4 regions of the Streptomyces sp. YJ-C3 genome follow, and region 1 is predicted to be linked to each of the others. Evidence: riboswitches for the same ligand, from Rfam matches in the RefSeq annotation. Region 1 holds a riboswitch; each other region holds the start of a gene.

What was found. A riboswitch is a leader RNA that binds a small molecule or an ion and turns the genes downstream of it on or off. The one in region 1 is predicted to bind cyclic di-AMP.
Region 2: it holds a riboswitch for cyclic di-AMP, as region 1 does, so the genes downstream of both, ACVHNB_RS13795 (M23 family metallopeptidase) here and ACVHNB_RS04045 (C40 family peptidase) in region 1, are expected to answer to the same signal.
Region 3: it holds a riboswitch for cyclic di-AMP, as region 1 does, so the genes downstream of both, ACVHNB_RS03290 (transglycosylase family protein) here and ACVHNB_RS04045 (C40 family peptidase) in region 1, are expected to answer to the same signal.
Region 4: it holds a riboswitch for cyclic di-AMP, as region 1 does, so the genes downstream of both, ACVHNB_RS09605 (M23 family metallopeptidase) here and ACVHNB_RS04045 (C40 family peptidase) in region 1, are expected to answer to the same signal.

The regions. Positions count from the first base shown of each region.
Region 1 is NZ_CM132685.1:912,760-920,172, reverse strand. It holds gene pcrA (DNA helicase PcrA) at 1-1,893, opposite strand, end outside; cyclic di-AMP (ydaO/yuaA leader) riboswitch at 2,297-2,451, shown strand; gene ACVHNB_RS04045 (C40 family peptidase) at 2,459-3,649, shown strand; gene ACVHNB_RS04040 (tellurite resistance/C4-dicarboxylate transporter family protein) at 3,675-4,649, shown strand; gene ACVHNB_RS04035 (hypothetical protein) at 4,627-4,980, opposite strand; gene ACVHNB_RS04030 (C40 family peptidase) at 5,346-6,389, shown strand; gene ACVHNB_RS04025 (sigma-70 family RNA polymerase sigma factor) at 6,424-7,350, shown strand; gene ACVHNB_RS04020 (RNA polymerase sigma-70 factor) at 7,352-7,413, opposite strand, start outside.
Region 2 is NZ_CM132685.1:3,147,924-3,155,336, reverse strand. It holds gene ACVHNB_RS13800 (SGNH/GDSL hydrolase family protein) at 1-231, opposite strand, end outside; gene ACVHNB_RS13795 (M23 family metallopeptidase) at 362-1,117, opposite strand; cyclic di-AMP (ydaO/yuaA leader) riboswitch at 1,121-1,306, opposite strand; gene ACVHNB_RS13790 (tyrosine-protein phosphatase) at 1,684-2,481, shown strand; gene ACVHNB_RS13785 (DUF6126 family protein) at 2,487-2,660, opposite strand; gene ACVHNB_RS13780 (helix-turn-helix domain-containing protein) at 2,653-3,288, opposite strand; gene ACVHNB_RS13775 (aspartate aminotransferase family protein) at 3,359-4,744, opposite strand; gene dxs (1-deoxy-D-xylulose-5-phosphate synthase) at 4,741-6,648, opposite strand; gene ispG (flavodoxin-dependent (E)-4-hydroxy-3-methylbut-2-enyl-diphosphate synthase) at 6,682-7,413, opposite strand, start outside.
Region 3 is NZ_CM132685.1:737,354-744,766, forward strand. It holds gene ACVHNB_RS03285 (transglycosylase family protein) at 1-722, shown strand, start outside; cyclic di-AMP (ydaO/yuaA leader) riboswitch at 904-1,060, shown strand; gene ACVHNB_RS03290 (transglycosylase family protein) at 1,065-1,757, shown strand; gene eno (phosphopyruvate hydratase) at 2,126-3,412, shown strand; gene ACVHNB_RS03300 (FtsB family cell division protein) at 3,542-4,039, shown strand; gene ACVHNB_RS03305 (DUF501 domain-containing protein) at 4,102-4,635, shown strand; gene ACVHNB_RS03310 (Ppx/GppA phosphatase family protein) at 4,632-5,576, shown strand; gene ACVHNB_RS03315 (NAD(P)/FAD-dependent oxidoreductase) at 6,019-7,413, shown strand, end outside.
Region 4 is NZ_CM132685.1:2,166,692-2,174,104, forward strand. It holds gene ACVHNB_RS09600 (M16 family metallopeptidase) at 1-899, shown strand, start outside; cyclic di-AMP (ydaO/yuaA leader) riboswitch at 1,137-1,301, shown strand; gene ACVHNB_RS09605 (M23 family metallopeptidase) at 1,314-2,102, shown strand; gene ACVHNB_RS09610 (GntR family transcriptional regulator) at 2,326-3,012, shown strand; gene ACVHNB_RS09615 (HPr family phosphocarrier protein) at 3,218-3,499, opposite strand; gene ACVHNB_RS09620 (bifunctional acetate--CoA ligase family protein/GNAT family N-acetyltransferase) at 3,689-6,517, shown strand; gene ACVHNB_RS09625 (DUF5998 family protein) at 6,601-7,188, shown strand; gene ACVHNB_RS09630 (alkaline phosphatase family protein) at 7,188-7,413, shown strand, end outside.

The sequences.
Region 1 (7,413 bases):
GTCGGCGACGAGCGCGACGCGCTCCAGGAAGTCGGAGAGGGTGCCCGCGGACGCGCCGCCGTCCTCGCCTTCCTCCGCGCCCTCGGCCGCCGCGCCGGACTCCTGCTCGAATTCCAGGGCGACGGCGGCGAGCTCCTGAAGGTTCTCGATGCGGGTCTCGTCCTGCGGGTCCGTGGAGGACTGCAGCTCGGCGAGGTACCCGGTGCGCTCCAGGACGGCCTCCAGGACCGTGGCCGGGCCGGCGCCCGACTCCACGATGGTCCGCAGGTCCTCCATGAGGGTGTTGAACCGCTTCACGGCGTTCGTCGAGCGGGCCGCCATGCCGTACGCCTCGTCGACGCGGCGCAGTGCCTGCGGGAAGGAGATCTTCTCGCGCTGCGACAGTGCGTCGATCATGGCCTCGGCTCGGTCGCCGATGCCGCGCTTGGGCACGTTCAGGATGCGGCGCAGCGGGACGGAGTCCTCGGGGTTCGACAGGACCCGCAGGTAGGCGAGGACGTCCCGGACCTCCTTGCGCTCGTAGAAGCGGACGCCGCCGACGACCTTGTAGGGCAGGCCGACGCGGATGAAGATCTCTTCGAAGACACGGGACTGCGCGTTCGTCCGGTAGAAGACGGCGACGTCGCCGGCCTTCGCGTCGCCCGCGTCCGTGAGCCGGTCGATCTCCTCGGCGACGAACTGGGCCTCGTCGTGCTCGGTGTCCGCGACGTAGCCGGTGATCTGGGCGCCCGCGCCCGCGTTGGTCCACAGGTTCTTGGGGCGGCGCGACTCGTTGCGCTCGATGACCGCGTTGGCCGCGGAGAGGATCGTCTGGGTGGAGCGGTAGTTCTGCTCCAGCAGGATCGTCGTCGCGTCCGTGTAGTCCTCCTCGAACTGGAGGATGTTGCGGATCGTGGCGCCGCGGAACGCGTAGATGGACTGGTCGGCGTCACCCACGACGCAGAGCTCGGCGGGGTCCGCGTCGTTGCCCTCCGCGTCCTGGGCCGGGCCGACGAGCTCGCGCACCAGCGCGTACTGCGCGTGGTTCGTGTCCTGGTACTCGTCGACCAGGACGTGGCGGAAGCGGCGGCGGTAGTGCTCGGCGACGTCGGGGAACGCGCGCAGCAGGTTCACCGTCGTCATGATCAGGTCGTCGAAGTCCAGCGCGTTGGCCTCGCGCAGCCGCGACTGGTACATCGCGTAGGCCTGGGCGAGCGTCTTCTCGAATCCGTCGGCGGCCTGGCCGGCGAAGTCCTCCTCGTCGATCAGCTCGTTCTTCAGGTTCGAGATCTTGGCGCTGAAGGACTTCGGCGGGAACTTCTTCGGGTCGAGGTCCAGGTCGCGGCAGACCAGGGCCATCAGGCGCTTGCTGTCGGCGGCGTCGTAGATCGAGAACGACGAGGTGAAGCCGAGCTTCTTCGACTCGCGGCGCAGGATGCGCACGCAGGCGCTGTGGAAGGTCGAGACCCACATGGCGTTGGCGCGCGGGCCGACGAGGGACTCGACGCGCTCCTTCATCTCGCCCGCGGCCTTGTTCGTGAACGTGATCGCGAGGATCTGGCCGGGGTGCACGCCGCGCTCGGCCAGCAGGTAGGCGATGCGGTGGGTGAGGACGCGGGTCTTGCCGGAGCCGGCGCCCGCGACGATGAGCAGCGGGGTGCCACCGTGCACGACGGCCGCCCGCTGGTTCTCGTTCAGCCCGTCGAGGAGGGCCGCCGGGTCGAGGGCCGGGCGGGGGGCGCCGTCGCGGTAGTAGGCGTCCCTGGCCGGGGGCACGTCGAACTTCCCGCCGAACAGGTCGTCCGGGATCGGCTCCGGCGCGGGGCCGTCGTGCTCGTCCTCGGGCGGCGGCGGGGGCTCCTCCGCGCCGCGCTGGAGGCTGGCCAGGAAGTTGTCGTCAAAGAGGCTGCTCATCGCTCTACGAGTCTAGGCCGCCCCACTGACACCCCGCCGCCGCCTTCACCACACCGCCCGTCCGAGCAGGTCAGCGGCTTCGGAACGCGCGGGTCGGCCGGGCCCGGACACCGGACGCCCCCTCGTCACACTCCATGACGACACCTTCACAAATAGTGAGTGAAGCCCACACACTCCCGCATCCCCGACAAGCGCATGGACGAAATGCGAACAAATCGCCGCAGACCATGAGGGGTTGGCCGCATACGGCCAGGTGCGGGGCCGCGGAGTCGCCAAGGTCACGAAAATGTATCGGGCATATCGAACATCAACCTTCACAGCAGCAACACGAGTTGGCTACGGTGCTGCGCGGGCAGCCCGTCCCCCCGCTCGCGAACAACGCGGCGACCGGGCAGCCCCCGCTGAGTTCCGTACGCCGAGAGGCAGGGAACCGGGGACCCAACCGACCTTGGGGTGAATCGGCTCAACGGCCCGGCACCATCGGGCAGTTGACCGTAGGGCAGCCTTCCGTACGCCCGAACCCGACAGCTAACCCGGTAGGCGGACCACGGAAGGAGTCGCCTCCTTGGCGTCGCACCGCAAGCCGCGCACCCGCTCCCGGATGTCGGGCGGCCTTCGCACCACCCCCGCGGTCGGGATCACGACCGCCGCCCTCACCTCGGTGGCCCTGCTCTCGCAGACGGCACAGGCCGCCCCCGCGCAGCCGGCCAGGCCGAGCCTCGAAGAGGTGCAGAAGAAGGTCGACACCCTGTACCGGCAGGCCGAGGTCGCCACGCAGAAGTACAACTCCGCCAAGGAGCAGACCGACAGCAAGAAGAAGCAGGTCGACCAGCTCCTCGACGACATCGCGCAGCGCACCGAGAAGATGAACGCGGCCCGCCAGGACCTGGGCCGGTTCGCCGCCGAGCAGTACCGCTCGGGCGGGGTCAGCGACACCGCGACGATGTTCCTCGCCGACGACCCCGAGGACTACTTCGCGCAGAACCACCTGATGAGCCGGATGACCGCCAGCCAGAAGAAGGCGGTCGACGACTACCAGGAGCAGCAGCGCGCGACCGCGAAGAAGCGCACCGAGGCGCAGGAGAACCTCCAGCAGCTCACCTCCTCGCAGACCGAGCTGAAGACCTCGAAGCAGAGCGTGCAGTCCAAGCTCTCCGACGCGCGCCGGCTGCTGTCCGAGCTGACGGCCGAGGAGAAGCAGCGGCTCGCGGCGATCGAGAAGAAGAAGGAAGAGGCGGCCCGCAAGAAGGCCGCCGAGCTCGCCCAGAAGCAGAAGGCCGAGGAGGAGCAGAAGCGGAAGGCGGCCGAGGAGGCGGCCCGGCAGGAGGACGGCTCGGGTACGTCGTCCGGATCGGGGTCCGGCTCGTCCGGCTCGTCCGGCTCGTCGTCGACCTACGCGGCCAAGGCGGCGAAGGCGCTGGCGTTCGCCAAGTCCCAGGAGGGCAAGCCGTACGTGTGGGGCGCCACGGGCCCGGACTCGTACGACTGCTCGGGGCTGACCCAGGCGGCCTGGAAGGCGGCGGGCATCTCGCTGCCGCGCACCACCTGGGACCAGGTGGAGGTCGGCACGACCGTCCCGCTCTCCGACATCCAGCCGGGTGACCTGGTCTTCTTCTACGACGACATCAGCCACGTCGGCCTCTACCTCGGCGACGGCATGATGATCCACGCGCCGAAGCCGGGGGCGTACGTCCGCGAGGAGTCCATCTACTACGACGGCACGGGGTCGATCCACAGCGTGGTGCGCCCCGCCTGACCGGATCCGCGGTTACGTTCGGGCGGTGCAGCACCGCCCGGACGTGATCCCGCAGTCCTTCTGGTCCCAGCTCCCGCCCGCCGCCGGTGCCGCCGTGATGGCGACCGGCATCGTCTCGGTCGGGTTCCGGCTGACCGGGTACGCCGTCCTGTCCGGTGTCTTCCTGGTCCTTGCCGCGGCGCTCTGGGCGGTGCTGGCCTGCGATTTCCTGCTCCGTCTCGTCCGCGACCGCGGCCGCTGGGAGCGCGAGGCGGACACGCCGCCCGCGCTGACCGCGGTCGCGGCGACGTGCGTCCTCGGCACCCGGCTCTCGCTGGCGGGCCTGCAGGCGCTCGCCGAGGCGCTGCTGGTGATCGCCGCGCTCGTGTGGCCCGTGCTGCTCCTCGCCGTCGTCCGCCACTGGAAACCGCGGATGCCGGGGCTCGTCTTCCTCGTCTGCGTGGCGACCCAGAGCCTGGCCGTGCTCGGGGCGACGCTGTCGGCGGAGCTGGGCGTGGCCTGGCTCGGCCACGCGGCGGTGGTGGTGTTCTGGTGCGGGATCGTGCTGTACGTCGTCGCGTTCGCCCGGTTCGACCGCCGGCAGGTGTTCGAGGGGGCCGGGGACCACTGGATCGCGGGCGGGGCGCTGGGGATCTCGGCGCTCGCGGCGGCCCGGCTGGTGCTCGCCGGGCGGGCCGGTGACCTCTGGAACTCCGACGTCACCGGGGTGCTGCGCGACATGTGCGGGGTGCTGCTCGCGCTCGACCTGGCCTGGTACGTGGTGCTCGCGGTGGCGGAGGTGCTGGAGCCGCGGTTCACGTACGACGTGCGGCGCTGGTCGACGGTGTTCCCGATGGGGGTGACGGCCGTGGCCACGCTCTCCGTGGCCACCGCCGTCGAGACGTCCTGGCTCAAGGGGCCGGGACAGGTGCTGTTGTGGATCGCGGTGGCCGTCTGGCTGGTCACCGCGGTGGGGGCGGCCCGCTCGGCCGGGGCCGTCAGGTCCAGAGCACGGCGATGAAGATGTTGGCCACGGTGAGGCCGCCGACCGCCGCGAACAGGCCCTTCTCCGCCTTCTCCTCGTCGCGCTTCACGTAGACGATGCCGAGGATGACGATCAGGATCGCCAGCTTCACGCCGATCTTGATGTTGTTCACGGTGTTGTCGTCGGCCTGATGGAGGCCGACCAGGGCGACACCGGTCACCAGCATGGTCAGGGCGCCGTGCAGCATGGCCTTGTTGAAGCGGGCCGTGCCCTGCCCCATCGCCGACATCTGCGTGAGGAAGCCGCCGAGCAGCGAGGCGATGCCGATGATGTGCAGGCCGACGAAGAGATGGATGAGTACGTCCATGCTGCGGAGCCTAACGGGACGCCCGTGTCGTCCCGACACCGATCCCCCGTAGCCCTCGCGGACGACTTCGGGCCGCTTCGGGCCACTACGCGCACCTGTCCATCACTCTCTGCCACCAGCCGTAACAAACAAGCCAGTTCCTAACAATCCGGCGCCAACCCGTTACGCAGAGGTTTAGCGTCCTTCCTCAGGTGACCGGCTCCCCACCGCCGCCCGGGCCAGGGGCGGCAGTCGGACACCACCGCCGAGAAAGGTCCGGCGGCGGCCCGCTCCCCCTGTGCGGGCCGCCGCCGGACGCGCGATCGGCGCCCCTCACGCAGCAGTACGTGCAGGCAGGCAGTACGACCGGAAGGACGTGGCACTTCGTGCCGGCAGCGCATCGCAAGCCGAAACAGCGTTCGTTCAGTGGCAGTACGGTCCGCACCGCGGCCACCCTCGCTCTCGCCTCCGCGGCGACCACCATCGCCTTCGACGGCGGTGCGGCGCACGCGGAGCCGAACCTCAGCCCCGCTCAGGTGAAGGCGAAGGTCGACAGGCTCTACCAGGAGGCGGAGGTCGCCACCGAGAAGTACAACGGCGCGAAGGAGAAGGCGGGCAAGGCCCGCAAGAAGGTGGACTCGCTGCAGGACGAGGCGTCCCGCCGGACGGAGTCGCTCAACACGCAGCGCCAGCAACTGGGTGCGGTCGCGGCGGCGCAGTACCGCACGGGCGGCGTGGACCCGTCCGTACAGCTGCTGCTGTCCTCCACGCCCGACCGCTATCTCGACGAGGCGTCCTTCACGAACCGCGTCGGCACCCGCCAGGCCGCCACGATCACCCGCGTCCGCAAGGAGCTGCGCGAGATCGACCAGCTGCACACCCAGGCCGACGGCTCCCTCTCCGAACTGCGAGCCAAGCAGAAGGAGTTGGAGAAGCAGAAGAAGACGGTGACGAAGAAGCTGGCGGACGCCCGGCAGCTGCTCGACCGGCTCACCCCGGCGGACCGGGACCTCACCACGGCCGACGGCGGCGACCGCGCCTCCCGCTCCACGCCCCGGGGGAAGGTGGGCACGGCCCCCAACTCCCGTGCCCAGGCGGCCATCGCCTTCGCACACAACGCGCTCGGCAGCCCGTACGTCTGGGGCGCCACCGGCCCGAACGCCTTCGACTGCTCGGGCCTGACGCAGGCCGCGTACCGCTCGGCGGGCGTCTCGCTGCCGCGCACCACGTACGCGCAGATCAACGCGGGGCAGCGGGTCTCGAAGTCCCAACTGCAGCCGGGCGACCTGGTGTTCTTCTACTCCGGCATCAGCCATGTCGGGCTCTACATCGGCAACGGGCAGATGATCCACGCGCCGAACCCGAGCGCGCCCGTGCGGATCGCGCCGATCGACCAGATGCCGTTCGCCGGGGCCACGCGGGTTTCCTGAGATCCCGGCCGTGCCGCCGTGTTGTACTGCTGCCGTGACGGACAAGGACCCGATACGGGCGACGGGCACGGCGGCGCGGCTCACGGAGCGGTTCGAGGAGCAGCGGCCCCGGCTGCGCTCGGTGGCGTACCGGATTCTCGGTTCGCTCAGCGAGGCCGACGACGCCGTCCAGGAGGCCTGGATCCGCGCCGACCGCGCGGACACCGACGAGGTCGGCAACCTCGCCGGCTGGCTGACCACCGTCGTCGCCCGGGTCTGCCTCAACATGCTGCGGTCCCGCGCCACGCGCCACGAGACCCCGCTAGACGAGCGGCCCGCCGACCCGGCGCTCGGCCCCGACGAGCAGGGCCATCCCGAGGAGGAGGCCCTGCTCGCGGACGAGGTGGGGGTGGCGCTCCTGGTCGTCCTGGACACGCTGTCGCCGGCGGAGCGGGTCGCGTTCGTCCTGCACGACACGTTCGCGGTGCCGTTCGAGCAGATCGCGCCGCTCCTCGACCGCTCCCCCGCCGCCGTGCGCCAGCTCGCCAGCCGGGCCCGGCGCCGGGTGCGGGGCGCGGAGCCCGCCTCCGGCTCGGACCCGGCGCTGCGCCACCGGGTCGTCGAGGCCTTCCTCGCCGCCACGCGCGGCGGTGACTTCGAGGCGCTGCTGGCGCTGCTCGCCCCGGATGTCGTGCTGCACGCCGACCGGGCCGTCATCCCCACGCCCGAGCCGGTCACGCTGGCCGGCGCGCGGGCCGTGGCCGAGAGCGCGATGGCGGCGGTGGCGCGGGCGCGGCTCACCGGGGTCGCGCTCATCGACGGCGTGCCGGGCCTGGTCATGGCGGTCCACGGCCGCCTCGCCCTGGTCCTCAGGTTCACGTTCGGGCCCGCCGGATCGGGGGACATCGCGGCGATCCATGTGGTGGCCGAGCGCGCGGAGCTGGCGCAGCTGGAGATCGAACTCCCGTGCGTCACCGGCTGATTCAGCGGCTCACGGGGGTCTCCCGCTCCACCCGCGACAGCTTCTCGGGGTTGCGCACGGCGT
Region 2 (7,413 bases), 2.2 Mb from region 1:
CGGGATCTGGTCCTCGACGATCTGGTCGATGAGCTTGCCGCGCACGGCGAGGTTCGCGTACTGGAAGGTGTCCTCGGGGACGCGGTCGTCCAGGAGGACGGCGAGCCGGTCGGCCCATCCGACGAAGTTCCCGTCGGGCCCGGGGTCCCCGACGCCTTCGGTGAAGCTGTCCCCCACCGCCGCGTAGGACCGAATCGTGCCGCCGCTGAGTGATCTCGATTCGTTTGCCACGACCACACATCTTTCACCCTCGGTTGTGACCTACGCGACCGTAGCCAGGGGTTGACGCGTGGTGAGAAAACCCACTCGGCGCCCGGGGAATATCCCCGGGCGCCGAGAAGATCGCGCGTGGTGCCGCGGCTCAGACGTTGACGCCGTGCTCGCGCAGGTACGCCAGCGGGTCGATGTCGGAGCCGTAGCTCGGCGACGTACGGATCTCGAAGTGCAGGTGCGGTCCGGTGACGTTGCCGGTCGCGCCGGAGAGGCCGATCTGCTGGCCCGCGGTGACGGTCTGCCCGGAGGAGACGCCGACCGACGACATGTGGGCGTACTGCGAGTAGCGGCCGTCGGCGTGCTGGATGACGACCTCGTTGCCGTAGGCGCCGTCCCAGCCGGCGGAGACGACGGTGCCGGCGCCGACCGCCTTGATCGAGGTGCCGGTGGGCACGACGAAGTCGGTGCCGGTGTGGTAGCCGCTGGACCACATCGAGCCGGACTGGTGGTAGGGCGTGCCACTGGTGCCGTCGACGGGCTTCACGTAGTCGGCCGTGGTGGTGCTCGCCTGCGTGGCCGTGGTGGTGGCGCTCTTGGCCGCGGCGCCGTCCAGCGTGAGCTTCATGCCGGGCTTGATGAGGCCGGAGTCGGAGCCGACGACGTCTTTGTTGGCCTGGTAGAGCTTCTTCCAGCCGCCGTCGACGTCCTGCGCCTTGGCGATCTTGGAGAGCGTGTCACCGGCCTTGACCGTGTAGGTCTTCGCGGCGGTGTCGGCGGTCGCCGCGTGGGCGCCGGTGGCGCCGATGAGCGGCAGGGCGAGCGCGGCCCCGCCGGCCGAGGCGACGGCGGCGGCGCGCGTGACGCGCTGGGACTTCGGGCGGCGGTGCTTTCCCTTGGCGGGCATGGCGGATTTCCTCTCCGTCGCCTGCGAGGTGAGCTGTCGGGTTCGGGCTGGAGTTGCCCGGCCGCGCCCGGTGTACGAGCACGACTTCACCCCTAGCCGCATGGGGAATTCCCTCGGCGGCGTACTGCCTGTGGGTCCCCCGCTCCTGCCGTCACGGGTCGTGGTTCGGAGTCCGGGCGGTGGCAGGACTAGGCGTTCCGCCCGGATTGAAGGGTGACCGTAAGGCAGCACGAAAGGCGGCGACAAGCATCGAATTGACTTATGGTGCCGCTTTCTTGATCGACTGAGAGCTTTCTGTGTCACCCTGCGTCGACGGTCGCGCTTTACCGGCGCCATACCTTCAAGAAAATCAAGGGAATTCCCGAGAGGTGGATTCGAGGCGACCGCCACGCACCGTCACGGCTATGAGCCTGCTCACGCGCCCGGCCACAATCTCCCTTCCCTTGCGGATAGTTGGCGCATAAATACCTAAAACGGACACATGGTTGGCGCCGGAATCCATGTCGTATCGTCGGGAGCGCGCCCGCCGGCGAGCAACGCCGGTGATCCGACCGGGAGGAGCCCCCGTGACGCAGCACGCCCCGTCCACCGAGCCCGAGCTGTCCGGAGTGCGCAACTTCCGCGATGTGGGCGGCCTGCCGACGGTGGACGGCCGGAGCGTGCGGCCGGGCGTGCTCTACCGCAGCGGCCATCTCGCCCACGCCACCGCCGAGGACGCGGCGTTCCTCGCCGGGCTCGGCCTGCACACCGTCTTCGACTTCCGCAACGCCGCGGACCAGCGGCTGGAGGGCGCCGACGTCGAGCTGCCCGGCGTGCGCAATGTGAACCTGCCGCTGTCCGACCCGGCGGACGGCGCCGAGTTCTGGCAGATGGTCCGCGACGGCGACATAGAGCAGCTGCGGTCCCTGCTGTCCGAGGGCCGCGCCGCGGACCGCATGATCACGTCGTACCGCTCGATCATCACCCAGCGCACCGCCGAGCACAGCCGCGTGCTGCGCTCGATCGCCGAGGACAGCGTCCCCGCCCTGATGCACTGTGCGGCGGGCAAGGACCGGGCGGGGCTGTCGATCGCGGTGACGCTGCTCGCCGTCGGCGTGGAGCGCGACGCGATCGAGGCGGACTACCTGGAGTCGAACGCGAAGCACCGCCGCTACAAGGTGCGCCGCAGCGGCACGTCCGCCGACGCCTACTCCCCCGAGGTCATGGAGCTGCTCAGCCCGCTCTTCGACGCTCGCTCCACGTACCTGCACGCGGCCTTCGACACCATCGAGCAGACCTGGGGCGGCACGGACCGCTACTTCGAGGAGGGCCTGGGGCTCACCGCGGCCGAGCGCGACCGGCTGCGCGAGCGGCTCCTGGTCTGACCCGGCTACTCGCCCCCGCCCAGCGTGAACAGCAGGTAGATGAAGGCGGCGAGGGCGTGCCCCGCGAAGACGTACACGAGGACCCGGACCCAGATGCCGCGCGGCAGCTTGTCCTCGATGTCCCGCCGGGCGGGCTGTTCCCCGGCGGTGGGCTCGGTCGCGTCGCTCATGTCAGTCATGTCGGGCCTCCCGGGCCGGACCGGCCGCCGGGCCGAGGCACAGCGCGGCGGTCGGGCTCTGCAGCAGGGTGTGTACGAAGAGGAGCTCGGCCCCGCCCGGGTCCCCCGCGGCGATCCGGTGCGGGGTGAGCGAGTCGAAGTGCGCGCTGTCCCCGGGGTCGAGCCGGTAGGACGTGTCCCCCAGGCGCAGCCGCAGCCGCCCTTCGAGGACGTAGAGCCACTCCTCGCCGGGGTGGACGCGCACGATGTCGCCCTGCGAGCCGTACGGCACGTGGACCCGCAGCGCCTGCATGCCGCGGCCGGGGGAACCGGCCTGGAAGTACGTCCAGCCGCCGGCCTCGGTCGCCTCCATGTCCCGGGCGCGGACGACCGCGTCCCGGTCGGCGGGGGTCTCGCCGAGCAGTTCGGAGACCGTCGTACCGTAGATGCGGGCGAGGGCGAGCAGCATCGGCAGCGAGGGCTGGCGCTGACCGGTCTCCAGGCGCGACAGATGCGCGGGCGACAGACCGGCGGAGCGGGCCGCGGCCTCCAGCGTGAGGGCGGCACGGCGGCGCAGGGCACGCAGCTGGGGCGCGACGGCGGGCAGCTCCGGGGGCTCCGGAACCTCCTTCGGGAGGGCAGGGCTCATACGGTCGATTCAGCCAGAGCCCTGCCCGAGGGGCAAATTTATTGCCTCAGAGGCAAACCGTTCCGGGCGGTCAGCGGTTGGCGACCGCCTGCTTGATCAGGGTCTTGCTGAAGTCCCACATCAGCCCGCCGCCACTGTGCGCGTCGTCCATCACGGCGGTGAACGCCGCCACGAACCGCTCGACGTCGGCCTCGTCCACCACGAGCGGCGGGATCAGCTTGATGACTTCGAGGTGGTCGCCGGAGACCTGGGTGAGGATCCGGTGCTTCTGCAGCAGCGGCACGACGACCATCTGGGCGAACAGGCCCTTGCGGGCGGCCTGCAGCATGGTCCAGCGGCTGCGCAGCTTGAGTGACCTGGGCCGGCCGAACTCGATGCCGATCATCAGGCCGCGCCCGCGGATGTCGCTCAGCAGCTCGTAGCGGTCGACGAGCGCGGTGAGCCGGGTCTTCAGCAGCTCGCCCATGGCCCGGGCGTTCGCGACGGTCTCCTCGTCCTCCATGACGGAGAGCACCGCGAGCCCGGCGGCCATGGCCTGCGCGTTGGACCCGAAGCTCGCCGAGTGGACGAGGACGCGGTCCATGGACGAGTAGACCTTCTTGAAGATCCAGTCCTTGCCGAGCGTCGCCCCGACCGGCACGTACCCGCCGGACAGCGCCTTGGCCACGCACACGAGGTCCGGCTCGACGCCGTCCTCGTGCTGGTACGCGTAGAAGTCGCCGGTGCGGCCGAGGCCGGTCTGCACCTCGTCGGCGATCAGCAGCGCCTTGTGCCTGTGCAGGAGTTCCTGCGCGGCCCGCAGATAGCCGGGCGGCGCCTCGTGCACGCCCTTGCCCTGGATCGGCTCGACGATGAGCGCCGCGACGTCGCCCTTCTTCAGCTCCTTCGCGAGCGCGTCGAGATCGCCGAGCGGCACGGGGGTGTCGGGCAGCAGCGGCGCGAAGCCGTCACGGAACCCGTCCTCGCCGTTGACCGACAGCGAGCCGGTGGTCAGGCCGTGGAAGGCGTGCGAGCAGTACAGGACGCGCGGCTTCCCGGTGGCGTAGCGGGCGAACTTCAGCGCGGTCTCCACCGCCTCCGTGCCGCTGTTGCCGAAGAACACCCGGTCCAGGTGCGGGCTGTGCGTCAGCAGCTTCTCGGCGAGCAGGCCCGGCAGCGGCTGGCAGTCGAACCGGGTCAGATCGGCGAGCGAGGCGTCGAGCACGTCGTGCAGCGCCTTGCGGACGACGGGGTGGTGGCGGCCCAGGCCCATGACGCCGAAACCGGCGAGCATGTCGAGGTGGTCGTTGCCGTCCGCGTCCCAGAAGTGCGCGCCCTCGGCCCGCTCGTACACCTTGTCGAAGCCGATGGTGTGGAGCATCTTCGGCAGCTGGTGGTTGAGGTACTTGGCGTGCAGCTCGTACCGTTCGGCACCGCGCTCGGCCAGCAGCGTGCCGAGGTCGAACTCCTTGCTCATACGTCGTTCTCCTTGCCGGCCACGGGCGGCCTGACGGCTTTCAGGTTCAGGGAGGCGCTGATCCGCCCCGCGATCTCCACGGGCGTCAGGCCGATGTCGGCGAGCACCTCGCCCCGCTTGGCGTGCGCCAGGAACTGTTCGGGAATCCCGAACCGCCGTACGGGCACGTCGACTTCGGCCTCCCCGAGCGCGAGCGCGACGGCCGAGCCGACGCCGGCCGCCTTGCTGTTGTCCTCGACGACGGCGACGAGCTCGTGGGCGGCGGCCAGCGGAGCGAGATCGGGGTCGACCGGCTTGACCCACCGCGGGTCCACGACCGTGCAGGCGATGCCCCGTGCCTCCAGCAGCTCGGCGGCCTGCAGGCACACGGGCGCCATCACGCCCACGGACACGAGCAGCACCCGCGGCTCGTCGGCCCGGTGCAGCACGTCGATCCCGCCGATCCGGTCGACGGCCTCGATCGAGGCGCCCACGGATTCCTTGGGGAAGCGCAGCATGGTCGGCGCGTCGTCGACGGCGACGGCCTCCCGCAGCTGCGCCCGGAGCTGGTCGGCGTCGCGCGGCGCGGCGATCCGCAGGCCGGGCACGACCTGGAGCACGGACAGGTCCCACATGCCGTTGTGCGAGGCGCCGTCGACGCCGGTCACCCCCGCGCGGTCGAGCACGAAGGTCACTCCGCACTGGTGCAGCGCGACGTCCATCAGCAGCTGGTCGAAGGCGCGGTTGAGGAAGGTCGCGTAGACCGCGACCACCGGGTGCAGACCGCCGGTGGCGAGTCCGGCGGCCGACACGGCGGCGTGCTGCTCGGCGATCCCGACGTCCCACACCCGGCCCGGGAACTCCTCGGCGAACTTCGTCAGCCCCACCGGGTGCAGCATGGCCGCGGTGATCGCGACGACGTCCTCGCGCTCCCGGCCGATCCGCGCGATCTCGTCGCCGAACACCGATGTCCAGGACGGCCCGTTGGAGGGGGCGAGCGGTTCACAGGTCAGGGGGTCCATCACGCCCACGGTGTGGAACCGGTCGGCCTCGTCGGCGAGCGCGGGCTCGTACCCGCGCCCCTTCTCGGTGAGGCAGTGCACGAGGACCGGTCCGTGAAAGCGCTTGGCCCGGCGCAGCGCGGACTCCACCGCCCCCTCGTCGTGCCCGTCGATCGGCCCTACGTACTTCAGGCCCAGGTCCTCGAACATGCCCTGCGGCGCGAACGCGTCCTTGAAGCCCTTCTTGGCGCCGTGCAGGGACTCGTACACCGTGTGTCCGACGACGGGCGTCTTCAGGAGTACGTCCTTGCCCCAGGCCAGGACCTTCTCGTAGCCGTCCGTCGTGCGCAGGGTGGCCAGGTGGTTGGCGAGGCCGCCGATGGTCGGGGCGTAGGACCGCTCGTTGTCGTTGACGACGATGATCAGCGGCCGGTCCTTGGCCGCCGCGATGTTGTTCAGTGCCTCCCAGGCCATGCCGCCGGTGAGCGCCCCGTCGCCGATGACGGCGACGACGTGCCCGCGCTCACCCTGCACCTGCCGGGCCTTGGCGAGCCCGTCGGCCCAGCCGAGGGCCGTGGAGGCGTGGCTGTTCTCGACGATGTCGTGCTCGGACTCCTCCCGCGACGGGTAGCCGGAGAGGCCGCCCTTCCCGCGCAGCTTCGAGAAGTCCTGACGGCCTGTCAAAAGCTTGTGCACGTAGCTCTGGTGGCCGGTGTCCCAGACGATCCGGTCGACGGGCGACTCGAAGACCCGGTGCAGCGCGATGGAGAGCTCCACCACGCCCAGGTTGGGTCCGAGGTGTCCGCCGGTCCGCGCGACCGCGTGGATCAGGAACTCTCTGATCTCCGCCGCCAGTTCGCCGAGCTCCTCCTCGCTCAGCGCCTTCAGGTCCCGCGGCCCCCGGATGGTTTCCAGAATCGTCACGCTCGAGCCCCCTTCCCGTTCGAACTCAAGACCTCAGCTCACGGTGACGTCGGGCGCACCCGACGCGACGCCGTCCTGCTCCATCTGCTCGGCGATCTTCATCGCCTCGTCGATGAGCGTCTCCACGATCTTCGACTCGGGCACGGTCTTGATGACCTCGCCCTTGACGAAGATCTGCCCCTTGCCATTGCCGGACGCGACGCCGAGATCGGCCTCGCGCGCCTCGCCGGGACCGTTCACGACACACCCCATGACGGCCACCCGCAGAGGCACCTCCATGCCGTCGAGCCCGGCGCTCACCTCGTCGGCGAGCTTGTACACGTCGACCTGGGCCCGCCCGCACGAAGGGCAGGACACGATCTCCAGGCGCCGCTGCCGCAGGCCCAGCGACTCCAGGATCTGGATGCCGACCTTCACCTCCTCGGCGGGCGGCGCGGACAGCGAGACGCGGATGGTGTCGCCGATGCCCTCGGAGAGCAGCGCCCCGAAGGCGACCGCGGACTTGATCGTGCCCTGGAAGGCGGGGCCGGCCTCGGTCACGCCGAGGTGCAGCGGGTAGTCGGACGCGGCGGCGAGCTGCCGGTACGCGTTCACCATCACGACCGGGTCGTTGTGCTTGACCGAGATCTTGATGTCGCGGAACCCGTGCTCCTCGAAGAGCGACGCCTCCCACAGCGCCGACTCGACGAGCGCTTCCGGCGTCGCCTTCCCGTACTTCTGCAGCAGTCGTCTGTCGAGCGACCCGGCGTTGACCCCGATGCGGAT
Region 3 (7,413 bases), 180 kb from region 1:
ACGAGGCCAGCAGATCCCAGCAGATAGCCGTCGCCGAGAAAGCGCTCGACGACCGCGGGCCGAGCGCCTGGCCGAGCTGCTCGATCGTGGCCGGTCTCACCAAGAGCGACGACTCGGCCGATGTCGACCCGGGCGCGAGCGCCTCCCCGTCGGACGACTCCTCGGACGGCTCCTCGGACTCCGCCGACGACTCCGCCACGGATTCGGGAGACAAGAATCACGACGGGTCCGGCACATCGGACACCCCGTCAGCCGACGCGACGGGCGATACCTCCGGTAACACGTCGAGCGACGACCCGAGCGACACGGCAAGCGACAAGTCGGACAAGTCGGGGCAGTCCGCCGACGATTCCGGCACCGACCCCAGCGCCGACGCCTCCGGCTCGGCGGCCGATCAGGAGCCCTCGGACGCGGCCACCCCGTCCGCCCCGGCCTCGGACGACGCCTCCGCCGGCGGCCGTCACCGCGGCGACCGCGCCACGGACGACACCTCCGACTCCCGTACGGGAGAAGGCCGTCACGCCTCCCGCGAGGAGCGGCGCGACGAAGGGACGTACACGGTCCGCTCCGGCGACAACCTGTGGGACATCGCCGACGCCCATGACGTCGACGGCGGGTGGGATGCGCTCTACGACCTGAACAAGAAGACGGTCGGCTCCGACCCCGACCTCATCCTTCCTGGTCAGAGTCTGGATCTTGGCCTCGAATCGGGCGAAAAGTAGCGGGAGTTCAGGGCTGGTTGGGGCGCGTATGTCCACTTTTGCGCGAGTGAGACATGAGTCTCAAAGACCCTGATCGTCTTTGAAATCGGGCGGATCCACTGCTTAACGTCGTCACCGCTCGCCACTGCGGGCCCCGACGGACGTCACGCCGAATCCTGCCAACGTCCGTACGGGAACAGTCGACGCGTCAGCGCCGTAGGCAGGAGCGGGGGACCCAGGTAAGTGCCGTTCAGGGAGACCGAGACGGCTTGGGGTTAAGCCGCGCACAAGGATGCGCGGCCGGGCACTCACTGGCCCGAACCCGACAGCTCACCTCGTAGGCGTCGGTGAGGGGATCTCTCCATGCTGCTTTCCAGCAAGGGCAAGCACCGCCGCCCGTCCAAGGCCGTCCGTGTCGCCACGCTCGCCGGCGTCGCCGGTGCCGCTGTCGCCGTCCCGCTGATGGGCGCCACCTCCGCCTCCGCCGCCTCCACCTCCGAGTGGGACCAGGTCGCGCAGTGCGAGTCCGGTGGCAACTGGTCCATCAACACGGGCAACGGCTACTACGGCGGCCTCCAGTTCTCGTCCTCGACCTGGGCCGCGTACGGCGGCACCGCCTACGCCTCCTCCGCCGACCAGGCCTCCAAGGCCCAGCAGATATCGGTCGCCGAGAAGGTCCTCGCCGCGCAGGGCAAGGGTGCCTGGCCGAGCTGTGGTGTGGGCCTGTCCGGCGCCTCCACCTCGAACTCCGCCCCGGCTCCCGAGCAGCCGAAGCAGCAGCAGGCTCAGCCGCAGCAGCGCTCCGAGTCCTCCACGACCACCCGCTCCGAGCAGCGCCAGGCGCCGCAGCAGCAGGAGTCGAAGAAGACCGTCACGACCCCGACCGGCAAGAAGGTCAAGAAGGGCGACGGCGAGTACAAGGTGAAGCACGGCGACACCCTCAGCAAGATCGCCGAGGCGCACGGCACCACCTGGCAGAAGGTGTTCAAGCTCAACAAGGACATCGTCACCGACGCCGACCTGATCTACCCGGGTCAGCAGCTGCACCTGAAGTAAGCCGCACGTATAGAGGGGAGCCTCGGCATCGGCGGACGCCGAGCTCTTTCGACCCGTCCCCATGTAACGGGCCGCTCGCATCGGCGCCCCATCCCGGCATCCGGGGTGGGGCGCCTTGCTGTCCGCCGACTGCGGCACCGTCGCGGCTGCCCGCGGCCCGCACCCGGCGCTCGGCCCGGACACGGCGGACGGGATTCCGTCACCCGCACGCCACCACCCCGTTTTGTTCCAGTTGGGAACATTTCGCTAACGGCGTTGTCCACGAGACGGGCGGTCGGCTGGCCGATGCCCCGGAGCCGGTTAGGCTCATGGGTGCGGGAATGCGTTACCGAGGCAGCCCGCCCAGTTGCGTCACATCCCAGAAGGAGATGCTCGTGCCGTCCATCGACGTCGTCGTAGCCCGGGAAATCCTGGACTCCCGAGGCAACCCCACGGTCGAGGTCGAGGTCGGCCTCGACGACGGCAGCACGGGTCGTGCTGCCGTTCCGTCCGGTGCCTCCACCGGTGCCTTCGAGGCCATCGAACTCCGTGACGGTGACCCCAACCGTTACCAGGGCAAGGGTGTCGAGAAGGCCGTCCTCGCCGTCATCGAGCAGATCGGCCCGGAGCTCGTCGGCTACGACGCCACCGAGCAGCGCCTGATCGACCAGGCGATGTTCGACCTGGACGCCACGGACAACAAGGGCTCCCTCGGCGCCAACGCCATCCTCGGCGTCTCGCTCGCCGTGGCCCACGCCGCCTCCGAGGCCAGCGACCTGCCGCTCTTCCGCTACCTCGGCGGTCCGAACGCGCACCTGCTGCCCGTCCCGATGATGAACATCCTGAACGGTGGGTCGCACGCCGACTCCAACGTCGACATCCAGGAGTTCATGATCGCCCCGATCGGCGCGGAGTCCTTCTCCGAGGCGCTGCGCTGGGGCACCGAGGTCTACCACACCCTCAAGAAGGTCCTGAAGGCCAAGGGCCTGTCCACCGGCCTCGGCGACGAGGGCGGCTTCGCCCCGAACCTGGAGTCGAACCGCGCCGCCCTCGACCTCATCCTCGAGGCCATCAAGGAGGCCGGCTACATCCCCGGCCAGCAGGTCGCGCTCGCGCTGGACGTCGCCGCCTCCGAGTTCTACAAGGACGGCAAGTACCAGTTCGAGGGCAAGGAGCGCTCGGCGGCCGAGATGACCGAGTACTACGAGGAGCTCGTCTCCGCGTACCCGCTCGTCTCCATCGAGGACCCGCTGTACGAGGACGACTGGGCCGGCTGGAACGTCATCACCGAGAAGCTGGGCGACAAGGTCCAGCTCGTCGGCGACGACCTCTTCGTCACCAACCCGGAGCGCCTGGCCCGCGGCATCGAGGAGAACTCGGCGAACGCCCTCCTCGTCAAGGTCAACCAGATCGGCTCGCTGACCGAGACCCTGGACGCCGTCGAGCTGGCCCAGCGCAACGGCTTCAAGTGCATGATGTCGCACCGCTCCGGCGAGACCGAGGACGTCACCATCGCCGACCTGGCCGTCGCCACCAACTGCGGCCAGATCAAGACCGGCGCCCCGGCCCGCTCCGAGCGTGTCGCCAAGTACAACCAGCTCCTTCGCATCGAGGAGATCCTGGACGACGCGGCGGTCTACGCCGGTCGCAGCGCATTTCCCCGCTTCAAGGGCTGACCGGCCCCGACGCCTGCTGAGGCAGTAGTTCCGTACGTCCCCGCACTCGGTCCCGTACCGTGTGCGGGGACGTACGCACGTAGACGGGTGCCGCCAGGTGCCGCAGGCAGACGGGGAGGCCCAGAGGCGATGCCGGGAAAGCTCCGAAGCAGGGGCCGCGACGACGCCGCCCGCTTCTCCACGGCCACCCGCCTGCGCCTGCTCGGCGAGCAGACCGCGGAGCGCGTCTACCGCTCGCAGAACAAGCGCCAGGCCCGCCGCTCCCGCCTCACCGGCCGCGCGGCCCTGCTCGCCCTCGTCGTCTGCACCCTCGTGGTCGCGCTCGCGTACCCGATAAGGCAGTACGTCTCCCAGCGCGGCGAGATCGCGGACCTGCAGCGCCAGCAGCAGGAGGCCAGGGACCGGGTCGACAGGCTGCGTGACGAGAAGGCCCGCTGGCAGGACGACACGTACGCCGAGCAGCGCATCCGCGAACGGCTGCACATGGTGATGCCGGGCGAGACCGGGTACGTGGTGCCCGATCCGCGCTCCACCGAGTCGAGCCGCGCCGAGCAGGGCGAGGCCGACCGCCCCTGGTACTCGAACGTCTGGGACGGCGTCGACAAGGCCGACCGGGCGGACGGCTGAGCCGCCGCCCCGCCGCACCCCCTCCACTGATCCACGTACACGAAAGACACTCAGAGACAGCCATGGAAACGCCCCCGCCGCAGACCGCGCCCACCGCGCCCACGGACGCCGACATCCACGCGTTCCAGGAACAGCTCGGCCGCCCGCCGCGCGGCCTGCGCGCCATCGCGCACCGCTGCCCCTGCGGCAACCCGGACGTGGTCGAGACGGCCCCGCGCCTGGAGGACGGCACGCCGTTCCCGACGACGTACTACCTGACGTGCCCGCGCGCGGCCTCGGCCATCGGCACGCTGGAGGCCAACGGCGTCATGAAGGAGATGACGGAGCGCCTGCAGACGGACCCCGAGCTGGCCCAGCAGTACCGGGCGGCCCACGAGGACTACATCGCGCGCCGTGACGCCATCGAGGTCCTGGAGAACTTCCCGAGCGCCGGCGGCATGCCCGACCGCGTGAAGTGCCTGCACGTCCTCGTGGCCCACTCCCTGGCCGCGGGGCCCGGTGTGAACCCGCTGGGCGACGAGGCGATCGAGATGCTGCCCGAGTGGTGGAAGAAGGGCGCGTGCGTGAGCGCGAAGCCCGCCGAGGAGGCCGTGTGACCAGGGTCGCCGCGATCGACTGCGGTACGAACTCCATCCGCCTCCTCGTCGCCGACGCGAACCCGCAGACCGGCGAACTCGTCGACCTGGACCGCCGGATGACGATCGTCCGGCTCGGCCAGGGCGTCGACCGGACGGGCCGCCTCGCCCCCGAGGCGCTGGAGCGCACGTTCGCGGCGTGCCGCGAGTACGCCGCCGTGATCAAGGAGCACGGGGCCGAGAAGGTCCGCTTCGTGGCGACCTCGGCGTCCCGCGACGCCGAGAACCGCGACGAGTTCGTGCGGGGCGTCCTGGACATCCTGGGCGTCGAGCCCGAGGTGATCACGGGCGACCAGGAGGCCGAGTTCTCCTTCACGGGCGCGACGAAGGAGCTCACCGGCCGCGCCGACCTGGACAAGCCGTACCTGGTCGTCGACATCGGCGGCGGCTCGACCGAGTTCGTGGTCGGCGACGACACCGTGGGCTCGGCCCTCTCCGTGGACGTCGGCTGCGTCCGCATGACCGAGCGTCACCTGGTCGACGACGAGGGCCGGGTCACCGACCCGCCGACCCCGGCCCAGATCGAGGCGATCCGCGAGGACATCGCCGAGGCCCTCGACAAGGTCACGCAGACCGTCCCGATCCGCTCCGCCCGCACCCTGGTCGGCCTGGCCGGCTCGGTGACGACGGTGGCGGCCCTGGCCCTCGGCCTGAGCGCGTACGACTCCACGGCGATCCACCACTCCCGGATCCCGTTCGAGAAGGTCGCCGAGCTCACCGACTGGCTGCTGACCTCCACCCACGACCAGCGCGCCCTGAAGCCGGTCATCCACCCCGGCCGCGTCGACGTCATCGCCTCCGGCGCCCTCGTCCTGCGACTGATCATGGAGTGGATCGGTGCCCGCGAGGTGGTCGTCAGCGAGCACGACATCCTCGACGGCATCGCCTGGTCGATCGCCTGAGGCGGAATCCGCGGAGCCGAGGGCCTCGAAACGAGCTCGCCTGAGCGTGTACGGTGCCGCCTGAGCACGGTCGAGACCGGTTCCGACACGCCCCGGCGACACTCCGTCGGGAAAGTTCGTGAAGTTCTTCACAAGGAATTCGGTCCCGTTGGACGCGGTTTTGGGGCCTTGGGCCCGTTCGGGGCCGTCCATGGGCCCTACCGGAAGGGATCCGTGGGGTTCCGCGCGTGTTACGCGGGGGTGAAATCCGGGAGTGGTCCAGTGCTTCCGAAGGCTCACTGTGGCTGCTCAAGAGGGGTGAGCAACGACTGGCGGTGCACCGTGGTTCCCCGCGTCGACCATGACTTGGGTCACGTGGGCGGCGAAGTGTAGCAGAGGCCCCACCCGTCCTTGTGAAGGGGCGCACGAGCGACCCCCTCCACTCGGGTGGATACTCGATGGCATGAGCACCACGGAGCGTCCCAGGATCCTCATTGTCGGGGGTGGGTACGTAGGCCTGTACGCGGCGCGACGCATCCTGAAGAAGATGCGTTACGCGGAAGCGACCGTCACGGTCGTCGACCCGCGCTCGTACATGACGTACCAGCCCTTCCTCCCCGAGACCGCCGCCGGCAGCATCTCGCCGCGCAACGTCGTCGTCCCGCTGCGACGCGCTGTGCCGGGAGCCGAGATTCTCACCGGCCGCGTCACCACCATCGACCAGGACCGCAAGGTCGCCACGGTCGCCCCGCTCGTCGGCGAGGCGTACGAGGTGCCCTTCGACTACCTGGTGATCGCGCTCGGCGCGGTCTCCCGCACCTTCCCGACGCCGGGCCTCGCCGAGGTCGGCATCGGTATGAAGGGTGTCGAGGAGGCCATCGGCCTGCGCAACCACGTGCTCGAGCAGCTCGACAAGGCCGAGTCCACGACGGACGAGGAGATCCGCCGCAAGGCGCTCACCTTCGTCTTCGTCGGCGGTGGCTTCGCGGGCGCCGAGACGATCGGCGAGGTCGAGGACCTGGCGCGCGACGCGGCCAAGTTCTACAAGAACGTGAAGCGCGAGGACATGCGCTTCATCCTGGTCGACGCCGCCGACAAGGTGCTGCCCGAGGTGGGCCCGGAGCTCGGCGTCTACGGCCGCAAGCACCTGGAGTCCCGCGGTATCGAGGTCTACCTCAGTACCACGATGCCCTCCTGCGTCGACGGTCACGTCGTGCTCAGCAACGGCCTCGAGGCCGACTCCAACACCATCGTGTGGACCGCCGGCGTCAAGCCGAACCCGGCGCTCGCCCGCTTCGGTCTCCCGCTCGGCCCCCGCGGCCACGTGGACACCAGCGAGAAGCTCCAGGTCCAGGGCACCGACTACATCTGGGCCGCGGGCGACAACGCCCAGGTCCCGGACCTGGTCGGCCGTGCCAACGGCAACCCGAACGCCTGGTGCCCGCCGAACGCCCAGCACGCGATGCGCCAGGCCAAGGTCCTCGGCGACAACGTGGTCTCCGGCATGCGGGGCTTCCCGCAGGGCGACTACAAGCACGCCAACAAGGGTGCGGTCGCCGGTCTCGGCCTGCACAAGGGCGTCGCGATGATCGTCATGGGCAAGATGAAGATCAAGCTCAAGGGCCGTCTCGCCTGGTACATGCACCGCGGTTACCACGGTCTGGCCATGCCGACCTACAACCGCAAGATCCGGGTGATCGCCGAGTGGACGATCAACATGTTCCAGAAGCGCGACATCACCGCGCTCGGCGCCCTGGAGACTCCGCGCGAGGAGTTCTACGAGGCCGCCAAGCCGGCTCCGGCGCCCAAGCCGGCCGCGGAGAAGACCGAGGAGAAGGTCGAGGAGAAGGCCAAGGCC
Region 4 (7,413 bases), 1.3 Mb from region 1:
CCAAGGAGCTCTCCAGGCAGCTCTTCCCGGCCGGCTCGCGCATGTCGCGCCCGCGTCAGGGCACCGAGGAGACCGTCGCCGCCATCGACGCGGTGGCCGTGCGCGCCTTCTACGAGAAGCACGTACGTCCCGCCACCGGGACCGTCGTCGTGGTGGGCGACCTGACGGGCACCGACCTCGACGCCCTCCTCGCGGACACGCTCGGCGCCTGGACCGGCGACACGAGCGAGCCGCGCCCGGCGCCGCCGGTCACCGCGGACGACACCGGCCGGGTCGTCGTCGTGGACCGTCCGGGAGCGGTGCAGACGCAGCTGCTCATCGGCCGGATCGGGCCCGACAAGCACGACCGCGTGTGGGCGGCGCAGATCCTCGGCACGTACTGCCTCGGCGGCACGCTCACCTCGCGCCTGGACCGCGTCCTGCGCGAGGAGAAGGGCTACACCTACGGTGTGCGGTCCTTCGCCCAGGTGCTGCGGTCCGCGCCCGACGGGACGGGCGCGGCGATGCTCGCCATCAGCGGCTCCGTGGACACGCCGAACACCGGACCCGCGCTCGACGACCTCTGGAAGGTCCTGCGCACGCTGGCCGCCGAGGGCCTCACGGACGCGGAACGCGACACGGCCGTGCAGAACCTGGTGGGTGTGGCCCCGCTGAAGTTCGAGACGGCCGCGGCGGTCGCGGGCACCCTCGCCGACCAGGTCGAGCAGCAGCTGCCGGACGACTTCCAGGCCCGGCTGTACCGCCAACTCGCCGAGACGGGCACCGTGGAGGCCACTGCGGCGGTCGTGAACGCCTTCCCGGCCGACCGGCTGGTGACGATCCTCGTGGGCGACGCCGCGCAGATCGAGGAGCCCGTCAGGGCCCTCGGCATCGGTGAGGTGACCGTGGTCACGGGCTGACCCCCGTCCCGCACGCCGCACGAAGCCCCGATGGTCACGCCGACCACCGGGGCTTCGTGCTGTCGCTCACGTCCGTCCACGACCGACCTTGGATCACGAATGTCCGAATTGGGGCGGAGGTTGCCTGTCTGGTCTGTGGCATGCACTACAAAAGCCGGGATCCGTTTGTTGATTAAAAGATGTCCCGTTTAGCGTCGGTCCGGCTGTCCGCCAGACCTACGTCGCGCCCGCGACACCGGACAGTCATCGCCGAGTCCCCCACGGCGCGAGCCAGGGGAGCCGGGGACCCACCGCAGTCCCTGGGGTGAATCGGACGCTCTTCCCGTACGGGGAGGGTGTCCGTAGGAGACCTTCCTGCTCCGAACCCGTCAGCTAACCCGGTAGGCGAGAGGGAAGGAAAGGACCAGCCACTTCATGGCGTTCACCCGTGCCACCGGGAAGCACCGTCGTCCCAGCCGTCTCACGCGTACCACCGCGCAGGTCGCGGGTGTCGCGGCGATCACCACGACCGGTGTCCTCGGAGGCCTCGCCGCCCCCGCTCTCGCCGCCGACAACGCGGCCGCCGACCAGAACGGCCTGACCCAGGCCATCGCCATCGGCGACTCCCTGGCCGACCAGATCGACGCGCAGGCCTCCGCGCAGAAGAAGGCCGCCGCTGAAGCCGCCGCCAAGAAGAAGGCCGAGGCCGAGGCGAAGAAGAAGGCCCAGGAGGCCAAGCGCGAGGCCGAGGCGAAGGCCAAGAAGGAGCGCGAGGCCAAGGAGCGCGCCGCCCGTGAGGCCGAGCGCAAGCGCCTCAACTCCTTCGTGGCACCGATCACCGGCTCCTACGTCTCCACCGCCTACAAGGCGAGCAGCGGCCTGTGGTCCTCCGGCAGCCACACCGGCATCGACTTCCACGCGGCGAGCGGCACCTCCGTGCACGCCGTGGGCTCCGGCACCGTCGTCGAGGCCGGCTGGGGCGGCGCGTACGGCAACAACATCGTGATCAAGATGAACGACGGCACGTACACCCAGTACGGTCACCTGTCGTCCATCGGTGTCTCCGTCGGCCAGGCCGTCACCCCCGGCCAGCAGATAGGCCTCTCCGGCGCCACCGGCAACGTCACGGGCCCGCACCTCCACTTCGAGGCCCGCACGACCCCCGACTACGGCTCCGACATGGACCCCGTCGCGTACCTCCGCTCGCACGGCGTGAACGTCTGACGCATCCGCAGCAGCAGTCCCCGAAAGCCCCGGCCGCCGAGCCGGGGCTTTCGCGTGTGCACGCTGTTCCTGTCCAAAAAATATCCATGGATTCCGGCCTGCCGTCGGAAATTCAAGGAGGGTGGAATAGAGTCACTGGGCGGGCGCGTCGAACAGGTGTCAATCGCGCTTGCACGGGCGTCAATCGACCGCGTTTCGCGGGGATTAAGGCGGAGGTCGGGTCATGCGCATTCCCGCGCACTCGGTATGCACGGCGATCCGCGACGACATCGTCGCGGGTGTCTACGAGCGCGGCAGCAGGCTCACCGAGGAACTGCTCGCGCGCCGCTACGGGGTCTCGCGCGTCCCGGTCCGCGAGGCGCTGCGCACCCTGGAGGCCGAGGGCTTCGTCGTCACGCGCAGGCACGCGGGCGCGTGCGTGGCCGAACCCACCGAGCAGGAGGCCGCCGACCTGCTGGAGATCCGCATGCTGCTGGAGCCGCTGGGTGCCGCGCGCGCCGCGCAGCGTCGCACCGAGGCCCACCTCAAGGTGCTGCGTGGCCTGGTCAGGCTGGGGCAGGAGCGCTCCAGGCGGGGCCAGAGCGAGGATCTGCGCTCCCTGGGCGGCTGGTTCCACGAGACCCTCGCACAGGCCTCGGGAAGCCCCGGCCTGATCACCCTGCTCACCCAGCTCCGGCACAAGATCGCGTGGATGTACGCCGTCGAGACCCCGGCCCAGCCGGGCGATTCCTGGGCGGAGCACGGCGCCATCGTGGACGCGGTGGCCCGCGGCGACGCCGAGCGGGCCCGCTCCCTGACCGCCCTGCACACCGAGCGCGCCGTCACGGCCCACCGGCTGCGCGTCCCCCGTGCGGGCGACCGTGTGAGGACTTCGCAACATGCCGTAAACACGGCGGGGCTCCAGCATTAACAGGGGGGCCGTATACAAAGAAGTGCGGTATTCATCGAATGAGCCGCGCAGTATCTTTTGCCGCCCTGATTAAAGACGTCCAGTGCGGTGTAATTCTGCTGCCCTATTCGGCGTGCTTGAATTTCGCGCGGTGGTGTCCGAATGCGAAAACGGCGGAGCCGCGCGCCCTCGAAGGGAAACGCGCGGCTCCGCCGAACTGATGGGATCAGACGGTCTCGGGAAGCTCCTCGAGGCCCTCGGAGACCAGCTTCGCCAGACGGTCGAGCGCGGCGTCCGCACCCTCGGCGTCGGAGGCCAGGACGATCTCCTCGCCGCCCTGGGCGCCCAGGCCCAGCACCGCGAGCATGGAGGCGGCGTTGACCGGGTTGCCGTCAGCCTTGGCGATCGTCACGGGGACGCCGGCCGCCGTGGCCGCGCGGACGAAGATGGAGGCGGGGCGGGCGTGGAGGCCCTCGGCCCAGCCGACGTTGACGCGGCGCTCAGCCATGTGATGCTGCCCTTCAGGTGTCTCACGGTTGTCTAGACCATTCTCACACACCGTGGAGCGTGCTCGACGCGGACCCAGGTCCCCTCCGAGCACTGCCCTTCGGCCTTCCATAGCCTGCCTCCCACGCGCGCGGGCCGCGACCCGTACGACTGTCGCCCGCTTGTCGGTGGCCAGCCCTACCCTTGCGGCATGGAGACCCCGTCGGACCGGCACGCCTACCCCGCCCACTGGGAGGCCGACGTCGTGCTGCGCGACGGCGGCACCGCCCGGATCAGGCCCATCACCACCGACGACGCCGAGCGCCTGACCAGCTTCTACGAGCAGGTCTCGGACGAGTCGAAGTACTACCGCTTCTTCGCGCCCTACCCCCGTCTGTCCGACAAAGACGTCCACCGCTTCACCCATCACGACTACGTGGACCGCGTCGGCCTGGCCGCCACGGTGGGCGGCGAGTTCATCGCGACCGTCCGCTACGACCGGATCGACCCGAACGGCAGACCCGCCTCCGCGCCCGCCGACGAGGCCGAGGTCGCCTTCCTCGTGCAGGACGCCCATCAGGGGCGCGGCGTGGCGTCCGCCCTTCTGGAGCACATCGCCGCCGTCGCCCGGGAGCGCGGCATCCGCCGGTTCGCCGCCGAGGTGCTCCCCGCCAACACCAAAATGATCAAGGTGTTCACGGACGCCGGATACACCCAGAAGCGCAGCTTCGAGGACGGCGTCGTCCGCCTGGAGTTCGACCTGGAGCCCACGGAGGCGTCCCTCGCGGTGCAGCGCGCCCGTGAGCAGCGTGCCGAGGCCCGTTCCGTGCAGCGGCTCCTCGCCCCCGGCTCCGTCGCGGTGATCGGCGTGGGGCGGGCACCCGGAGGAGTGGGCCGCAGCGTTCTGGACAACCTCAAGGACGCGGGCTTCACGGGCCGCCTGTATGCGGTGAACAAGGCGTTCCCCGGGGACCTGACCGAGGTCGACGGCGTTCCCGCGCACCGCTGCGTCCGCGACATCGACCCGGCCGAGCCCGTCGACCTGGCCGTCGTCGCCGTACCCGCGCCGCACGTGCCCGACGTCGTCGCCGAGTGCGGTGAACGGGGTGTGCAGGGCCTGGTCGTGGTCTCCGCCGGATACGCCGAGAGCGGCGCCGAGGGCCGCGAGCGCCAGCGGGAACTGGTGCGCCAGGCCCGCACCTACGGAATGCGCATCGTCGGGCCGAACGCGTTCGGCGTCGTCAACACGTCCCCGGACGTACGACTCAACGCCTCGCTCGCCCCCGAGATGCCCCGCCCCGGCCGCATCGGCCTGTTCGCCCAGTCCGGCGCCATCGGCATCGCCCTGCTGGCCCGCCTGCACCGACGGGGCGGAGGAGTGACCGGCGCCACGGGGATCTCGACGTTCGTCTCCGCGGGCAACCGCGCCGACGTCTCCGGGAACGACGTCCTTCAGTACTGGTACGACGACCCGGACACGGACGTCGCCCTCATGTACCTCGAATCCATCGGCAACCCGCGCAAGTTCACCCGCCTCGCCCGCCGTACCGCCGCCGCCAAGCCCCTCGTGGTCGTCCAGGGCGCCCGGCAGAGCGGCATCGCCCCCACAGGGCACGCCGTACGCGCCACCCGCCTCCCGTACGCCACGGTCTCCGCGCTGCTGCGGCAGGCCGGCGTCATCCGGGTCGACACGATCACCGAGCTCGTCGACACCGGTCTCCTCCTGGCCCGCCAGCCGCTGCCCGCCGGACCGCGCGTCGCCATCCTGGGCAACTCCGAGTCGCTCGGCCTGCTGACCTACGACGTGTGCCTCTCCGAGGGACTGCGTCCCAAGACGCCCCGGGACCTGACCACGGCCGCCTCCGCGGCGGACTTCCGCGCGGCCCTCGATGAGGCGCTCGCCGACGACAAGACCGACGCGGTCGTCGTCACCGCGATGCCCGCGGTGGGGGAGGGCCCCACCGAGGACGCCGAGCTGGCGGCGGCCCTGAGCGCCGCCGCCGCGGCAGCGCCCACGAAGCCCGTGCTCGTCGTCCACGTCGAACTGGGCGGCCTCGCCGAGGCCCTCTCCGCCGCGACCAGCACCGGCCCCAACGCCCCGGACGCCCCCGACACCCAGACGCCCAGGACTCTCCCCGCGACAGCCGACACCCCCGAAGGCACCCCGCGCCTCATCCCCGCCTACCCCGCGGCCGAGCGCGCCGTCCACGCCCTCTCCGAAGTCGTGAAGTACGCCCAGTGGCGGCGCGACGCGGCCGAGCCCGGCAAGGTGCCCGAGTACGACGGCATCGACGAGTCCGGGGCCGCCGACCTCATCACCGAGCTGCTCGCCAAGGAGGACGACCCGCGCGGCATCGAGCTCGCCCCGGACGACGCCCGCGCGTTGCTCGCCCGGTACGGCATCGGCGTACGGCAGACGCTGCCCGCACCCGACGCCGACCGGGCCGCCGAGGCCGCGCGCACCCTCGGCTACCCCGTGGCCCTCAAGACGACCGCCCCGCACCTGCGCCACCGCGCCGACCTCGGCGGCGTACGCCTGGACCTCGCCGACGAGACCGACCTGCGCCGCGCCTACGAAGAACTGACCGAGCAGCTCGGCAAACCGGCCGAGCTGCGCCCCGTGGTGCAGGCGATGGCACCGCGCGGCGTCGACACGGTCGTCCGGGCCGTCATCGACCCGGCGGCCGGAGCGGTGCTCTCCTTCGGCCTGGCCGGAGCGGCGTCCGAGCTGCTCGGCGACACCGCGCACCGGCTGATCCCGGTCACCGACCAGGACGCCCGCGCAATCATCCGCTCCATCAAGACGGCGCCGATCCTGTTCGGCTGGCGCGGCGCCGCCCCCGTCGACACCCCCGCCCTGGAGGAGCTGCTGCAACGCGTGTCCCGTCTCGTCGACGACCACCCCGAGGTGGTCGGGGTGGCCCTCGAACCGGTGGTCGTCGCCCCGCACGGACTGACCGTGCTCGGCGCCTCCGTCCGGCTCGCGCCGCCACCCGCCCGCGACGACCTCGGCCCGCGCACCCTGCCTGTCGCGTACTGACCGGCACCCCCCCGCGAAATGCCCTCACGGAGGGTTATCCACAGGCGCAACGACAGTCTCTCCCCGGCCTTAGGATGGACCCCATGGCCAAGACCAGTACGACGACCCAAGGGCTGCGAGCGGCGATCGAGCGCAGCGGCTACTACCCGGCCCTCGTGGCCGAGGCGGTGGAGGCCGCGGTCGGCGGCGAGCCCATCTCGTCGTACCTCGTGCACCAGGAGACCACGTTCGACGCGAACGAGGTCCGTCGTCATGTCACCGTCCTGGTCCTGACCGACACCCGCTTCATCGTCAGCCACACCGACGAGCAGGCGGCCGACACGACCTCCCCGACGCCGTACGCGACGACGTCCACGGAGTCCGTGAAGCTCGACCGGATCTCCTCGGTGGTGCTCAGCCGTGTCGTCGCCAATCCGGAGAAGTACGTTCCGGGCACGCTGCCGCGCGAGGTCGTCCTCACCATCGGCTGGGGCGCGGTCTCCCGGATCGACCTGGAGCCGGCCGCCTGTGGCGACCCCAACTGCGAGGCGGACCACGGCTACACGGGCAGCTCGACCGCCGACGACCTGAGCCTGCGCGTCAGCGAGGCGGGCGACGGACCGGAGACCGTGCGCCAGGCCCTCGCCTTCGCCCAGTCCCTCTCCGAGGCCACCGCGGACGCGGGACGCTGATGACGCAGGCCGCCTGGGACGACGTAGAGCCGCTGCCCGTCCACTCCGCTCCCGTCCCGGCGTACGGCACCGGCTCCCTCGCCGACCTGCTGCCCACCCTCGGCTTCCACCTGGGCGTTCCCGGCTGCGCGGCCGCGATCCCGGAGCTCGCTCCGGTCGACCGCGCCTGCGTCTTCCTCATCGACGGCCTCGGCTGGGAGCAGCTGAGGGCCCACCCCGACGAGG